Regions from separate parts of the Pseudomonas gozinkensis genome, predicted to be linked through region 2. Evidence: predicted binding sites of a transcription regulator. Region 2 holds the regulator's gene; each other region holds the start of a gene.

Region 1 (5,410 bases), 770 kb from region 2:
GCGAGAATCCGCACACCGCTGTCTTCGATGAACACGTCACCGTTGACCTTGCTCACGTGCGGCCAGCCCGGCTGAAACGCCAGCTCGGCGTCGTGCACCTTGAAGAACAGGCTGATGCTGCGATCCGCTTCTCCGGCGTTCTTGTTCAGCGACCCCTGATACTGGAAGAAGCCCTGATCCACCGCGCCCTTGAGAATCGCCGTGCGCAGCCACTCGTCGAGGGCCGGGCTCAGGACTTGCGGCAGGTACTTGGCGGTGTAACGACCGTCGCCGTCCACCAGGCCGACCCGCAGGTCCATGTAGTCTTCCTGGCTGTGGTCGAAATGCAGGCGGATCAGGAAGTCGCCGGCAATCTTGCCTTCCTCGCCGAGCACCTTCAGGTACGGCGCGATCAGGGTGAAACCTTCTTTATCGAGCTTCCAGGTCAACCGGGCGTTGGCCTGAATGTATTGCCATGGCTTGGCAAAAATCGGATCGAGGTGCAGGACGAAGTCCTTGCTGTCCATGCGCAGTTCGCCGCCACCGAGGTTGCCGCTCAAGCTGCCGCTGACATTCCGTGCCGCCGGGGCGCCGTGATAGGCGTCGAACCCGACTTGATCAAGGTTGGCGGCGAAGCCGAATTTGCTGTCGTCGGTGGCGTTCGGCCGGAAATCCAGCAACACGTTACGCAGCCCGCCGGTCACTTTCAGGCGCTCGACCACGGTGGCGAAACCTTGGGGTAACGGGCCGAGGGCATTGAGCAAGGGCGTGATCGGGGTCAGGTCGAGACGGTCGGCCTGCAGATGCCAGAGCTCTTCTGACTTGTCAGTGGCGGCGGTCTGTTTGACCTGGACATGTGATTCCCAGCGGTTTTCGCCGAAATTCATCGCCAGCGAATCGAGCGTGACGGTAATTCCTTCGGCACCCCGCTGGAAATACCCATTGAGCGCTAGATTGTTGATCTGGATCGGCTTGCGCTCGGCGTAGGCACCGGTCAGTTGTGGCGCATTGAGACGGATCGCAGCGCTCTGCAACGCACCCTCGCGCCAGTTGATCCACAGCTCGCCACCGGCCTTGATCTCGGAGAAATTCCATTGCTGGGTCAGACGCTCGGGCAGCCATTTCGACCAGTCGCTCTGCGGCAGGCTGACATAACCTTCCACTTCGCTGTTCTGCCACTGACTCGGACGAATCCGCGTGCGCAGGCTCAGCGCCACAGGCTGGCCGTCAGGCAGGGTCAATCGTGCATCGAGACGCTGACGGCTGGTACCGGTCTTGAGATTGAGGCCGACATACGTGAGAGTCAGCGGTGCCTGTTCTCGCGGCTGTAAGGTCACCTGACTGTCGAGCACCGACAGTTGCTGAATCATTTGCATGCGGTTGAACAGTTGTTCGGGATCCATGGGCTGGTCCTGCTGCACCGGCAACCCTTCAAGCGCCCACTTGCCGTCTTCGCCTTCCTTGAGGCTGATCTTCAGACCGTTGAGTTCAAGATGGGCGATGCGCACTTCGCGGGCCATCAGGCTGGCCCACAGATCCGGCACCGCACGTACCCGATCCAGGCGCAAGGCGTTGGCGCCGCTGCCGACCATCACGTCGTGGGCCAGCAGAATCGGGGCGAATCCGCTCCAGTTGCCTTCCAGTTCGCCGATCTGTAGCGGCATGCCCAAGGCCGCACTGGCCCTGTCTTCGATGTCGGTGCGGTATTCGGCCACCAGTGGCGTGAGTTCCCGGCCGAGACTGACGTACAACGCCATCAATACCAGAACCAACGCGCACAGGCCCAGACCCCAGCGGGTCAGTGCGGCCAAAATGCGTGTCAGACGTTCCATGTCAGTTGGCTCCCATGGCAAAAATACTGCAAAAAGCTGAGGCCAGCCGTTTCAGGAAAAGGGTGACGCAGGGGTTCAGAGCAGCACCACGTCATATTGTTCCTGGGAATACATGGTTTCTACCTGGAAGCGTATGGTGCGCCCGATGAAACCTTCAAGTTCGGCCACATTACCGGACTCTTCATCGAGCAAGCGATCTACGACTTTCTGGTTCGCCAGCACCCGATAACCCTCGGCCTGATAGGCCCGGGCCTCACGCAGGATCTCGCGGAAAATCTCGTAGCAAATGGTTTCCGGGGTTTTCAGCTTGCCCCGGCCCTGACAGCTGCTGCACGGTTCGCACAGCACTTGCTCAAGGCTTTCGCGGGTGCGCTTGCGCGTCATCTGCACCAGGCCCAACTCGGTAATGCCGATGATGTTGGTCTTGGCGTGATCGCGCTCCAGTTGTTTCTCCAGGGTACGCAGCACCTGACGCTGGTGCTCTTCGTCTTCCATGTCGATGAAGTCGATGATGATGATCCCGCCCAGATTGCGCAGGCGCATCTGCCGGGCAATCGCAGTCGCGGCTTCGAGGTTGGTCTTGAAGATGGTTTCTTCGAGGTTGCGATGACCGACGAACGCCCCGGTGTTCACGTCGATGGTGGTCATGGCTTCCGCCGGGTCGATCACCAGATAGCCGCCGGACTTGAGCGGCACCTTGCGTTCCAGGGCTTTCTGGATTTCGTCTTCGACGCCATACAGGTCGAAGATCGGTCGTTCACCCGGGTAATGCTCCAGACGATCAGCGATTTCCGGCATCAGTTCGGCGACGAACTGCGTGGTTTTCTGGAAGGTTTCCCGGGAGTCGATGCGAATCTTCTCGATCTTCGGGCTGACCAGATCGCGCAGGGTGCGCAGCGCCAGACCGAGGTCTTCGTAGATCACACTCGGTGCGCCGATGGTCTTGATCTGCTCGTTGATCTGATCCCACAGACGACGCAGATAGCGGATGTCCATCAGGATTTCATCAGCCCCGGCGCCCTCGGCGGCGGTGCGCAGAATGAAGCCGCCGGCCTCCTTGATGCCTTCTTTGGCCACGCAGTCGCTGACTACCTGCTTGAGGCGTTCGCGCTCGGCTTCGTCTTCGATCTTCAGGGAAATGCCCACGTGAGCGGTGCGCGGCATGTACACCAGATAGCGCGAAGGGATCGACAGTTGCGTGGTAAGCCGCGCACCTTTGGACCCGATCGGGTCCTTGGTGACTTGCACCACCAGGCTCTGGCCTTCGTGCACGAGGGAACTGATGCTTTCCACCGCCGGGCCTTCGCGCAGGGAAATTTCCGATGCGTGAATGAATGCCGCGCGATCCAGGCCGATGTCGACGAATGCCGCCTGCATGCCCGGCAGGACCCGCACCACCTTGCCTTTATAGATGTTGCCGACGATCCCGCGTTTTTGCGTACGCTCGACGTGCACTTCTTGCAGCACACCGTTTTCGACCACCGCCACGCGCGATTCCATCGGCGTGATGTTGATCAGAATCTCTTCACTCATGGCAGGGTCTCGTTCAGGCATGTTCACGATAATGGCCGCATCTTGTCCGTTCGACGCTCATTGCGCGTTCAGGGTTTGCCAACAGGGTATGCCGAAATGGCCGAGCAGTTCTGCGCTTTCGCACACCGGCAAGCCGACGACCGCCGAGTAACTGCCATTGAGGCCGGCGACGAACACCGCGCCGAGCCCCTGAATGCCATAGCCACCCGCCTTGTCCCGGGGCTCGCCGCTGGCCCAGTAGGCGGCGGCTTCTTCGCGGCTGATCGACCGGAACCGCACCAGACTGCGCACCACACGCGACTCGCAGCGCTCGCCGTCGAGCACGGCGATCGCCGTCAGCACTTCATGCTCCTTGCCGGACAACATCATCAGCATGGCGCATGCATCGGCTTCGTCCACCGGTTTGCCAAGAATTTTGCCGTCCAGCACCACGGCGGTGTCGGCGCCCAGTACGCAGAACGCTACGTCGGAAACGACGGTGCGCCGCCCGGCCTCGGCCTTGCCGCGCGCCAGACGCTCGACATAGGCCGATGGGGATTCATTGACGAGAGGGGTTTCATCGATATCCGCGCTGATGGCGGTAAACGGGATGCCGATCTGCGTGAGCAACTCACGCCGACGCGGCGATCCTGAGGCGAGGTAAAGCTTTTTCATCAAGACATCTCCCTGTTTGGTGCCCTGCCTCACAAATGCTGTTCCCTATGGTCGGCGTCTGTTGTTGCCATACTGCGTTGCCGCTCCTCGCCATAGCACGCTATGACTCGTCACGGCGCCTTGTCTGGCAACAACAGCCACTCGCCCAAAAAGAACCTCATTTGCGAGGCAAGGCACTGGTACGGGCAAATGCCTGACCGAATCAGTTGATTTTGTAGCGCCGGCGCAATCCACGCAGAGCGAAGCTGACCCATGGCCAGAGCAAGGCACTGACCAGTGCCGGCAGTACCAGCGCGAGGGTCGGCTGACGGTTGCCGGTCAAGGCACTGAGCCAAAGCTGTACAAGCTGGGCGAGGCCGAAGATCACCAGAATCACCAGGCACTGCTGCCACATCGGGAACATTCGCAGGCGTTGCTGCAACGACAGCACCAGGAACGTGATCAGGGTCAGGATCAAGGCATTCTGACCGAGCAGATCGCCCTGCAGCACATCTTCGGCCAGTCCCAGGCAGAACGCCGTGACCATGCCGACGGTATGCGGCAGATACAAAGCCCAGAAAGTCAGGAGCAAGGCCAGCCAGAGCGGGCGCAGGATTTCCATGAAAATGGGCAATGGCGATACGCTGAGCAGTATGCCGACAATAAACGTCAGCCAGACAATCCAGCCGTTACGCGATGCGGTAGCCCCCACCATTATTCTTGCCTCCCGGTTGTGGCCGGCGCAGTGACAGGCGGTTTGGCCGCTGGTCGAGCAGGCTGACTCGCCGGTGGTTTGCTGGCCGCTGGTGTGGCTGCAGGCGGTTTGCTTGCAGCGGGTTTGGCCGGCGTGGTGCTGGCGGCAGGCGCAGCCGACGGAGTCACCGTGGCAGCGCTTGTCGCGGCGGCAGGCGGGGTGACGACTTTCGGCACCGTGGCCGGAATCACCGGACCGCCACCGAAAGCATCGAGGTTTTCCTGAGCCTGGGCGGCATCGTTGGCGCGTTCTTCGGCGGTGCGGTTGTCACTGAATACCAGCAGCAGGTAACGGCTGCGGTTCAGTGCGGCGGTCGGCACGGCGCGAACGATGGCGAAAGGCTGGCCGGAATCGTGGATCACTTCCTTGACCGTCGCCACCGGGTAACCGGCCGGGAAACGCTGGCCGAGACCGGAGCTGACCAACAGGTCCCCTTCCTTGATATCGGCGGTGTCGGCGACGTGACGCAACTCGAGGCGTTCCGGGTTACCGGTGCCGCTGGCAATCGCCCGCAGACCGTTACGGTTCACCTGCACGGGAATGCTGTGGGTGGAGTCGGTCAGCAGCAACACTCGGGAGGTGTACGGCATCAATTCGACCACCTGCCCCATCAGACCGCGCGCATCGAGCACCGGCTGACCGAGCACCACGCCATCACGCTCACCTTTATTGATGATGA
Region 2 (5,410 bases):
CTTTTTCAGCGAGCATTGCCGCACGGTCATGTTCGATGCCCGCAAAGCGGTCCACCTGGCTGGCCATGAGCACGAGCTTGAGCAGGTTGCTTTCGACTTCGGTGACCAATTGGGTCACGCGCTTGATCACCTGACCGGTGAGGTCCTGGTAATCCTGGGCGAGCAGAATGTCGTTCAGATTGCTCGACACCGCGCGGTTGTCCGCGCTGCTGCGTGCCAGAAAACCGTCGACCCGGCGCGCCAGCTCACGGAACTCTTCAGCCCCGACCTCACGGCGCATGAAGCGGCCCCAATCGGCGCTCAAGGCCTGGGCCTCGTCAGCCAGGCCATTGACCACAGGGGTCGCGCTTTCCACCAGATCCATGGTGCGGTTGGCAGCAGCTTCGGTCAGTTTGACCACGTAGCCCAGGCGTTCGGTGGCGTCGGTGATTTGCGACACTTCCTCGGCCTGCGGCATGTGCGGATCGATCTGGAAATTGACGATCGCACTGTGCAGTTCACGCGTGAGCTTGCCCACTTCCTGGTACAGGCCACGGTCACGGGTCTGATTGAGCTCATGGATCAGTTGCACAGCGTCGCCGAACCTGCCCTTTTCAAGGCTTTCGACCAGTTCGACCGCGTGTTTTTTCAGGGTCGACTCGAAGTCGCCCTGTGAAGATTCTTTATGCTCCATAGCTCCCCCGCGCGTTCATCAGCCGATGCGTTCGAAAATCTTCTCGATTTTTTCTTTCAACGCCTGAGCCGTGAAAGGTTTGACCACATAGCCGTTCACGCCGGCCTGGGCCGCTTCGATGATCTGCTCGCGCTTGGCTTCAGCGGTCACCATCAGCACCGGCAGGTGCTTGAGCTTTTCATCGGCGCGCACGTGGCGCAGCAGGTCGATACCGGTCATGCCGGGCATGTTCCAGTCGGTCACCAGAAAGTCGATGCTGCCGCTGTTGAGCACCGGAATGGCGGTGGTGCCATCGTCGGCTTCAACGGTGTTGGTGAACCCAAGGTCACGCAACAGGTTCTTGATGATCCGCCGCATCGTTGAGAAGTCATCAACGATGAGGATTTTCATGTCTTTGTTCAATTCGACCTCCAAGCAGTCTTAAACGCGTCCAGCACCTGGACGCGCCATTTCAATCAATCCGGCAAAACACTCGATGACTGTCTGGAGCACAACAGAGCAAGACCGGTGCCGTTCACCACCGCACCAGCCTCGTTCGCAGTGTCCCCACACTGCCTTCAGCGCGCTCGCCACTCCCCCAAACGCCCCCGCAAGCGGGCCGCGCACTGGCTGTGTAACTGGCTGACCCGCGATTCACTGACGCCAAGGACTTCACCGATCTCCTTGAGGTTCAGCTCTTCGTCGTAGTACAGCGCCAACACCAGTCGCTCACGCTCCGGCAAATTGGCAATCGCGTCCGCCAGCGCAGCCTGGAAACGCTCGTCTTCCAGATCGCGCGACGGCTCCAGATGAGCACTGGCGCCATCCTCGTGCAGCCCTTCGTGTTCGCCGTCCTGCAACAGGTCGTCGAAACTGAACAGCCGGCTGCCCAGGGTGTCGTTCAAAATCCCGTAGTAATCGTCGAGACTCAATTGGAGTTCGGCCGCAACTTCGTGATCTTTAGCGTCACGGCCGGTTTTAGCTTCAATCGAGCGAATCGCGTCGCTGACCATACGGGTGTTGCGGTGAACCGAGCGCGGAGCCCAGTCCCCTTTACGGACTTCGTCGAGCATCGCACCACGGATCCGGATACCCGCGTACGTTTCAAAACTGGCGCCCTTGCTGGCGTCGTATTTGGTCGAGACTTCGAGCAGACCGATCATCCCGGCCTGGATCAGGTCTTCGACCTGCACACTGGCCGGCAATCGCGCCAGCAAGTGGTAGGCGATGCGTTTGACCAGTGGCGCGTAACGCTCGATCAGCTCGTACTGCGCGTCACGCGCCGACTTTTTGTAAAGGTTCATACCGCTGGCGGTCATAGCACAGGTCCTGCCGTTTGCTGCACGAGGCGCTCGACGAAAAATTCGAGGTGGCCACGCGGGTTGGCGGGCAGCGGCCAGGTGTCGACCTTCTGTGCGATCGCCTTGAACGCCAGTGCGCACTTGGAACGCGGGAAGGCTTCATAGACCGCACGCTGCTTCTGCACCGCCTTGCGCACGCTTTCGTCGTAGGGCACCGCGCCGACGTATTGTAGGGCGACGTCGAGGAAGCGATCCGTGACCTTGGTCAACTTGGCGAACAGATTGCGACCTTCCTGCGGGCTCTGCGCCATGTTGGCCAGGACGCGGAAGCGGTTCATGCCGTAATCGCGGTTGAGCAGCTTGATCAGCGCGTAGGCGTCGGTGATCGAGGTCGGCTCGTCGCAGACCACCAGCAAAACTTCCTGGGCTGCGCGAACAAAACTGACTACCGAGTCACCAATACCCGCAGCGGTGTCGATCACCAGTACGTCGAGATTGTCGCCGATGTCACTGAAGGCCTGAATCAGGCCGGCATGCTGGGCCGGGCTCAGGTGAACCATGCTCTGGGTGCCGGAAGCGGCCGGCACGATGCGGATCCCGCCGGGGCCTTGCAACAGCACGTCGCGCAGCTCGCAGCGGCCTTCGATCACGTCGGCCAGGGTGCGTTTGGGTGTGAGGCCCAGCAGAACGTCGACGTTCGCCAGCCCCAGGTCGGCGTCCAGCAGCATGACCCGACGGCCAAGCTCTGCCAGGGCCAGGGACAAGTTCACTGACACATTAGTCTTGCCGACGCCACCTTTGCCGCCGGTCACCGCGATCACCTGTACGGGATGCATGCTGCCCATGTTATTTCTTTACCTTGTCTTGCATAGACGGAGGCCACATTACTGGCTGCGCGTTCACAACCGGAACAATGCATGGCAGACCATCGATGTAGGTACAAAAACGGTTCATTACCTCAGCCAACCTGCTTGGTCGGACTGTGGTAGATATCAGCGAACATGTCAGCCATGGCTTCTTCGCTGGGTTCTTCCTGCATTTGCACACTGACGGCGCGGCTGACCAGTTGATGACGGCGCGGCAGATGCAGATCATCCGGAATACGCGGCCCATCGGTCAGGTAGGCGACCGGCAGTTCGTGACTGATCGCCAGGCTCAGCACTTCGCCGAGGCTGGCCGTCTCATCCAGTTTAGTCAGGATGCACCCGGCAAGCCCGCAACGCTTGTAACTGTGATAAGCGGCGGTTAGAACCTGTTTCTGGCTGGTGGTTGCCAGCACCAGATAATTTTTCGACCGAATGCCACGACCGGCCAGACTTTCCAGCTGCATGCGCAGGGCCGGATCGCTGGCTTGCAGGCCGGCGGTATCGATCAGCACCACGCGTTTGCGCAGCAGTGGATCCAGCGCCTGCACCAGGGACTGGCCCGGATCGACATGGGTCACCGACACGTTGAGGATGCGACCCAGAGTCTTGAGCTGCTCCTGCGCGCCGATACGGAAACTGTCCATGCTCACCAGCGCGATGTTCTGCGCGCCGTACTTGAGCACATAACGGGCGGCCAGTTTGGCGAGGGTGGTGGTCTTGCCCATGCCGGCAGGACCGACCATGGCAATCACACCGCCCTCTTCCAGCGGCTCGACTTCCGGCACGGCAATCATCCGCGCCAGGTGCGCCAGCAGCATGCGCCAGGCCTGACGAGGCTCGTCGATCTCGGTGATCATCGACAGCAGATCGCGGGACAACGGGCCAGACAAACCAATGCGCTGCAGACGACGGTACAGATTGGCCTGGGCCGGACGGCTGCCTTGCAGCTGGTTCCAGGCCAGGGTGCCGAGTTGCACTTCCATCAGTTCGCGCAGGCTGTTGAGTTCGAAACGCATCGAGTCCAGTGCACGCGGGTCAACGCCAGCGGAAACCGCTGCGGGCGCCGGTACCGGACGGGCCGGCGCTTCGTAGGTCGGTTCGGTCAGTGGCTCGGCAGCAGTCAGCGGCAGCCCGGCCGTCAACGGCAGCCCGGCGAACAGCTGGCGATTGGTGTTGCCGTCGGCTTCGCCACGCAGGCTCAGTTCGGCCTGGGCGGTGACGATGCGCGACTGGGTCTTGCGCAGCTCGTCCTCGAGTTCCATGTTCGGAACACGCGGGGCCAGCGCCGACAGTTTGTAATCGAGCGCCGCCGTCAGCTCGACACCGCCGGCAATGCGGCGGTTGCCAATGATGGCGGCATCAGCGCCCAGCTCATCACGAACCAGCTTCATGGCCTGACGCATATCGGCGGCGAAAAAACGCTTAACTTGCATAAACCACTACCTCAGCCGTTGGGCCCTACTGTCGCAACGATGGTCACTTGCTTGTTGTCCGGAATTTCCTGGTAGGCCAGCACATGCAGTCCGGGAACTGCCAGGCGACCAAAGCGCGAGAGCATCGCGCGAACCGGGCCTGCTACCAACAGGATCACCGGCTGACCTTGCATTTCCTGACGCTGCGCCGCTTCGATCAGCGAACGCTGCAGCTTCTCGGCCATGCTTGGCTCCAGCAGAACGCCCTCTTCCGAGCCTTGTCCTGCCTTCTGCAGACTATTGAGCAATATTTGTTCCAACCTTGGCTCCAGCGTGATAACTGGCAGCTCCGACTCAGTCCCTACAATGCTTTGGACGATGGCGCGGGATACGCCGACCCGCACAGCGGCCACCAAAGCGGCGGTATCTTGACTCTTGGCGGCATTGTTGGCGATGGCTTCGGCAATGCTGCGAATATCGCGCACCGGCACGTGTTCGGCCAGCAATGCCTGCAACACTTTGAGCAGTTGCGACAGCGTGACCACACCCGGCACCAGCTCTTCAGCCAGTTTCGGCGAGCTCTTGGCCAGCAATTGCATCAATTGCTGCACTTCTTCGTGGCCGATCAGCTCGCTGGAGTGCTTGTACAGAATCTGGTTCAAGTGGGTCGCAACCACGGTGCTGGCATCGACCACGGTGTAACCAAGCGATTGCGCCTGGGCACGCTGGCTGACTTCGATCCACACCGCCTCCAGGCCGAAAGCCGGATCTTTGGCGGTAATGCCGTTGAGCGAGCCGTAGACCTGCCCCGGGTTGATTGCCAGTTCGCGATCCGGATAGATCTCGGCCTCGGCCAGGATCACACCCATCAGGGTCAGGCGATAGGCGCTCGGCGCCAGGTCGAGGTTGTCGCGGATGTGCACGGTCGGCATCAGGAAGCCCAGATCCTGCGAGAGCTTTTTGCGCACGCCCTTGATCCGCGCCAGCAATTGCCCGCCCTGGTTGCGGTCCACCAGCGGAATCAGGCGGTAGCCGACTTCCAGGCCGATCATGTCGATCGGGGTCACGTCGTCCCAGCCCAGCTCCTTGGTTTCCATGGCGCGGGCCGGCGACGGCAGCAGTTCCTGCTGGCGCTTGACCTCTTCCAGCGCAACGACCTTGGCCACGTTCTGTTTCTTC
Region 3 (5,410 bases), 1.3 Mb from region 2:
GGGGCCCGGGCGACTTCCTTCGGGGAATCTGACGCCCACTTTGCCGATCTTGTTCCCGTCCATGACTGCAACCGTCCAGTGGGTGTTGTTCCATTCCACCTGGTCGCCGACGATCGGTGCACCCCCGACCTTGTGGGCGATGAACGTACCCAGTGTCATGTCCGGATCGATGCCTTCGGCCGAGAGGCCATAGAGCGCCGCAACCGCTTTGAGCTGGGCGTCTCCTTCGAGTACGAAGTCGCCGAAGAAGCGCAGATCGAGGCCCCGTTGCGGTGCCTGGCTGAACAGTTTTCCGAGGGCCGGCAAGTTGTGTTCATGGCCGATAACACACAGCAAATCATCGACTTCCAGCACCGTACTACCCGACGGATGGAGCAGTTGCTGACCGCGAAACAGGGCGGCGATACGGGTGCCTTCGGGCATTTTCAGTTCGCGCAGGGGAGAACCGATGCACCATTTTTCCGCGCCGAGCTTGTAAACGAACAGCTCCCACTCGCTGGTGACGTGCACTTCGAGGGCCGCGCGGGAGATCGGCGCCGGTTCCGGCGGTACGGTCACCTTGAGCAGCTTGGCCACCCACGGCAGGCTTGTGCCCTGTACCAGCAGCGACACCAGCACGATAAAGAACGCGAGGTTGAAGTACAGCTGTGCATTCGGCAGCCCGGCCATCAGTGGGAACACCGCCAGAATGATCGGTACCGCGCCACGCAGGCCGACCCAGGAAATGAACGCCTTTTCGCGGCCATGGAAAGCCTTGAACGGCAGCAGCCCGACCAGCACCGACAGCGGCCGTGCGAACAGAATCATCCACAGCGCCAGACCCAGTGCAGGCAAGGCAATTGGCAGCAGATCATGCGGCGTGACCAGCAGCCCCAGCACCAGGAACATGCCGATCTGCGCCAGCCACGCCATGCCGTCGAGCATGTGCAGGATGCCGTGACGGCTGCGCACCGGCCGGTTGCCGATCACCAGACCGCACAGGTACACGGCGAGGAAGCCGCTGCCGTGCAGGGCGTTGGTCAGGGCGAACACCACCAGACCGCCGGCGATCACCAGAATCGGATACAGACCGGCCGCCAGATTGATCCGGTTGACCAGTTGCAGCATCAGCCAGCCACCGCCCAGACCGATCACACCGCCGATGCCGAACTCGCGGATCAGGTGGGTCAGCAGGCTCCAGTGCAGACCGGTCTGGCCGCTGGCGAGCATGTCGATCAGGGTCACGGTGAGGAACACCGCCATCGGGTCGTTGCTGCCGGATTCGATTTCCAGGCTGGCGGTCACCCGCTCGTTCAGGCCCTTGCCGCCGAGCAGCGAGAACACTGCTGCGGCGTCTGTGGAACCGACGATGGCGCCGATCAGCAGGCCCTGGATCAGGTTGAGGTCGAACAGCCAAGCGGCGGCCATGCCGGTGAGGCCGGTGGTGATGAGTACCCCGACCGTCGCAAGTGACAATGCCGGCCACAGGGCCACACGGAAACTGGACACCCGGGTGCGCAAGCCACCGTCGAGCAGGATCACTGCCAGTGCGAGGTTGCCGACCAGATAGGCCGTCGGGTAGTTATCGAAAATGATGCCGCCGCCATCGACCCCGGCAGTCATGCCGACTGCGAGGATGATCACCAGAATCGGGATGCCGAGACGGGAAGAAAGGGAGCTGACAAGAATGCTTGCGCCTACCAGCAACGCGCCGATCAAGAACAGGCTGTTGATGGTCGTCGCATTCAAAGGCAGTACTCCAGAAGCGGAAAGACGGGCGCAAACTGACCATGCAGTCTGCGTGCCAGCGATTCTAACCTGTTGAAATGTGATGCTGTCAAAAAGCTTTTGTACCAGGGGAGGCGATCGTTCCCACGCTCCGCGTGGGAATGCCTCAATGGACGCTCTGCGTCCGCTTTTGGGACGCAGAGCGTCCCGGGCTGCATTCCCACGCAGAGCGTGGGAACGATCAACCTCTCGACGTGGGAATGATCAAAAGGGGGCTTCTATCTCAGAGGCTGAACCGCCCAACCATATTGTTCAGATCCAGCGCCAGGCGCGACAGCTCATTACTCGCCGCACTGGTCTGATTCGCCCCGGTCGCCGATTGCACCGACAGATCGCGGATGTTCACCAGGTTGCGATCCACTTCCCGCGCCACTTGCGCCTGTTCTTCGGCGGCACTGGCGATGACCAGGTTGCGCTCGTTGATCTGGACAATGGCCGTGTTGATGGTGTCCAGCGACAGGCCGGCGCCACGGGCGATGTTCAGAGTCGACTCGGCGCGCTCGGTGCTGTTGCGCATCGAGTCCACGGCGTGCTCGGTGCCGCTCTGGATGCTGCCGATCATGCGCTCGATTTCGCTGGTCGACTGCTGGGTGCGGTGGGCCAGAGCACGGACTTCGTCAGCCACCACGGCAAAACCACGACCGGCTTCACCGGCGCGGGCCGCTTCAATCGCAGCGTTCAGTGCCAGCAGGTTGGTCTGGTCGGCCAGGCCCCGGATCACATCCAGCACCTTGCCGATGTCGCGGGATTCGTTGGCCAGGTCGCCGATCAGGGTCGCAGTGCTCTGCACGTCGGCGCTCATGCGTTCGATGGCGCTGACGGTTTCCTGCACCAGGTCGCGGCCGTCGCCGGCGGAGGTGGTTGCGTCCTTCGAGGCTTCCGAGGTGCTGACCGCGTTGCGCGCGACTTCTTCCACGGCGCTGGTCATCTCGTTGACCGCGGTGGCGGCCTGCTCGATTTCGTTGTTCTGCTGGGTCAGGCCACGGGCGCTTTCGTCGGTGACGCTGTTCAGCTCTTCGGCGGCGGACGCCAGTTGGGTGGCCGAGCCGGAAATCCGCTGCAGGGTGTCGCGCAGCTTCGATTGCATCTTGGCCATGGCCGCCAGCAGACGCCCGGCTTCGTCGGTGCCGTCAACGTGGATCGGCTGGGTCAGGTTGCCTTCGGCGATGGTTTCCGCGGCCTCCAGTGCTTTCGAGATCGGCCTGGTGATGCTCAGGGTCAGCAGCCAGGCAAACAGGAAAGTCAGGCCGGTGGCGATCACCAGCAGGGTCACCACCAGATTGAAAGCCGAGGAATATTGGTCGGCGGCCTGCTGGTTGGTTTCGCTGATCTGCTTGCCGTTGATCTGCATCAGGCGATTGAGCACGGTATTGATCGCTTCAGAGTTGCTCAGCAATTCGGTGTTCAGCAGGTTGCGCAGCTCATCCACCTGATTGTTGCGCGACAGGGTTTTCATCCGGTCTTCGATCTGGCGGTATTGACCCAGCAACTGCACGTACTGGTCATAGGCCGCACGCTCGGCCGGGCTGCCGATCAATGGCTCGTAATCGGACTGGGCCTTGCGGATCTGCTGGTTGCGCATCTCCAGCAGCTCGACGGTTTTCTGCTGCACGTCCGGCTCGCGGTTTACCAGCAAACGGTACGACAGCACCCGCAGGCGCAGGGTCAACTGAGTGAACTCGTCGAGGTTCTTGATGCTCGGCACGCTGGTGGTGGTGATGTTTTCGGCGGCGCCGCGGATTTTGCTCATCTGGTTCAGGGCGAACACACCGAGAATCAGCATCAGGCCGCCGATCAGGGCGAAGCCGGTGAACGCCCGGGGGGCGATGTTCATATTGCGAAGGGACATGGAGGCGGATACCAAAGAAGGGCCGCATCCGTGCGGGCTGAGACTGCTGTTGGGTGACTTATCGGTCATACGACTAAAGTCTTGAGTCGGTGTGCGTATTTGTCGCATCCGCACGCAAGCGACGAAGTGCAGGAACCAGATCGGCAGATCACAGTCTCTAACACTCGCAAGAATGGTCGGCCGCCAGGAAAATCAAGGCCTTGCGCCGGTTTAACCCTGGCGTCAACGACGACTTTTCTTTATCGTACGCGCCCTTTGAAAAAGCCCTGGAAGATCAAAATGTTGGAAGCATCCCTCAGCCAATTGGAACAGCTCGTCAGCGATCTGGTGCAGCAGAACCAGACCCTCTCGCAAACCAACCAGACCCTGTCCACGGAACTGGCCCAGGCCAAGGATGAAAACGAAAGCCTGCAACTGAGCCTGATGGAACAGGAAGAAAAGCACGGCGCCACCGCCGCGCGCATCCAGGCCCTGGTTGATCGCGTCAACGCAGGTCCTGTCAGCGCATGAACCACGGCACAGCAGGGGTAAAAGTCATCTCCATCATGGGGGAGGACTATTCGATCAAGGCACCGGCCGGGGAAGAACAGACCCTGCTGGACGCCGCGTTGATGCTCAAGGCCGCACTGGCCGACACCAAGAAGAAGTACCCGACGCTGATCGGTGACCGCCTGCTGGTGCTGGCGGCGATGAATCTGTGCTCGCAGCAGATTGAAATGAAGAAGCAGCATCAGGAAGAGCTCGAGCGTTACCAAGAGCAAGTCAGCGCCACGGTCGAGAGCATCGCCAAGACCATCAATCAGGGTTGATGGGGTTGCGCACAACCAAAGAATAAGATTGTCGATTGTGTTGTATACAATCGGCACGGCTGTTGCAGTGTTTCAGCCTCTTATTCTTTGGGGGTGCTCCATGCAGTTCTGGCGTCGCAGTATTCAATGGCAGCTGATCCTCGGCATGGGCACCGCCCTGCTGGTCAGCATTCTGATCGTGGTTGGCATTTATACCCTGGTGGTCAACCGCCTCGCCCAGAGCTATCTGGTCGAACAGGCGCTGCCGTCGAGCATCGAAGCGACGCGCAACGACATCGAACGAATCCTCGTTCAACCCCTCACCGCCGCCAAGGACATCGCCAGCAACGCCATGGTCCGCGACTGGCTGGCCAATGGTGAGGACTCCGGCAAAACGTCGGGCTTCGCGCAGTATCTCGAAGGCATCCGCGCCGAACACAAGGCGTTCACCGCGCTGATCATCGGCACCGAATCCAATCACTACATCACCGAAAAAGGCCTGGATCGCACCCTCAGCCGATCCAAACCGGCCGATGCCTGGTTCTACTCTTTCCTCGACAGCAATCAGCCGCGAACCCTGAACATCGACAACGACGGGGCCACCGGAGAGCTGGCGCTGTTCATCGATTTGAAGGTCGAGCAGGCCGGCAAAGTGGTCGGTGTCGCGGGGCTCGGGTTGAGCATGAAAGAGCTGTCGGAGCTGATCCACAACTTCAGCTTCGGCGAGCGCGGCAAGGTCTATCTCGTGCGTTCCGACGGTCTGATCCAGGTCCATCCCGAGGCACAGTTCAGCGGCAAGCGCACCTTGAGCGAGCAGATCGGCGGCTCGGCGGCACAAGCGGTCATGGGTCATAAAGTGGCGACCAACAGCAGCTTCCAGCGCGATGGCGAAGACTTCCTCGCCTTCAGCCTGCCTTTGCGCGACCTCGGCTGGACGCTGGTGGCAGAAGTGCCACAGTCGCAGATCTACGCCGAAGCCCGCCGGGCGATGTGGATGAGCAGCGGC

What was found. The regulator FliA, encoded in region 2, starts transcription of late flagellar genes. The targets are predictions, from matches to a motif close to CTAAAGTTTNNNNNNNNNNNGCCGNTAA.
Region 1: a site for FliA is predicted at 4,108-4,135, ahead of IHQ43_RS04530 (Maf family protein). Genes of this name have one in related genera too.
Region 3: a site for FliA is predicted at 3,675-3,702, ahead of IHQ43_RS02370 (methyl-accepting chemotaxis protein). Genes of this name have one in related genera too.

The regions. Positions count from the first base shown of each region.
Region 1 covers NZ_CP062253.1:1,049,165-1,054,574, reverse strand. Annotated here, with positions in the region: gene IHQ43_RS04540 (YhdP family protein) at 1-1,811, opposite strand, end outside; gene rng (ribonuclease G) at 1,887-3,344, opposite strand; gene IHQ43_RS04530 (Maf family protein) at 3,402-3,998, opposite strand; gene mreD (rod shape-determining protein MreD) at 4,201-4,692, opposite strand; gene mreC (rod shape-determining protein MreC) at 4,692-5,410, opposite strand, start outside.
Region 2 covers NZ_CP062253.1:1,818,019-1,823,428, reverse strand. Annotated here, with positions in the region: gene IHQ43_RS08200 (protein phosphatase CheZ) at 1-673, opposite strand, end outside; gene IHQ43_RS08195 (chemotaxis response regulator CheY) at 692-1,063, opposite strand; gene fliA (RNA polymerase sigma factor FliA) at 1,231-1,971, opposite strand; gene fleN (flagellar synthesis regulator FleN) at 1,968-2,798, opposite strand; gene flhF (flagellar biosynthesis GTPase FlhF) at 2,912-4,252, opposite strand; gene flhA (flagellar biosynthesis protein FlhA) at 4,264-5,410, opposite strand, start outside.
Region 3 covers NZ_CP062253.1:533,715-539,124, forward strand. Annotated here, with positions in the region: gene IHQ43_RS02365 (potassium/proton antiporter) at 1-1,728, opposite strand, end outside; gene IHQ43_RS02370 (methyl-accepting chemotaxis protein) at 1,991-3,616, opposite strand; gene IHQ43_RS02375 (hypothetical protein) at 3,896-4,126, shown strand; gene IHQ43_RS02380 (cell division protein ZapA) at 4,123-4,425, shown strand; partial or broken gene IHQ43_RS29920 (cache domain-containing protein) at 4,571-5,410, shown strand, end outside.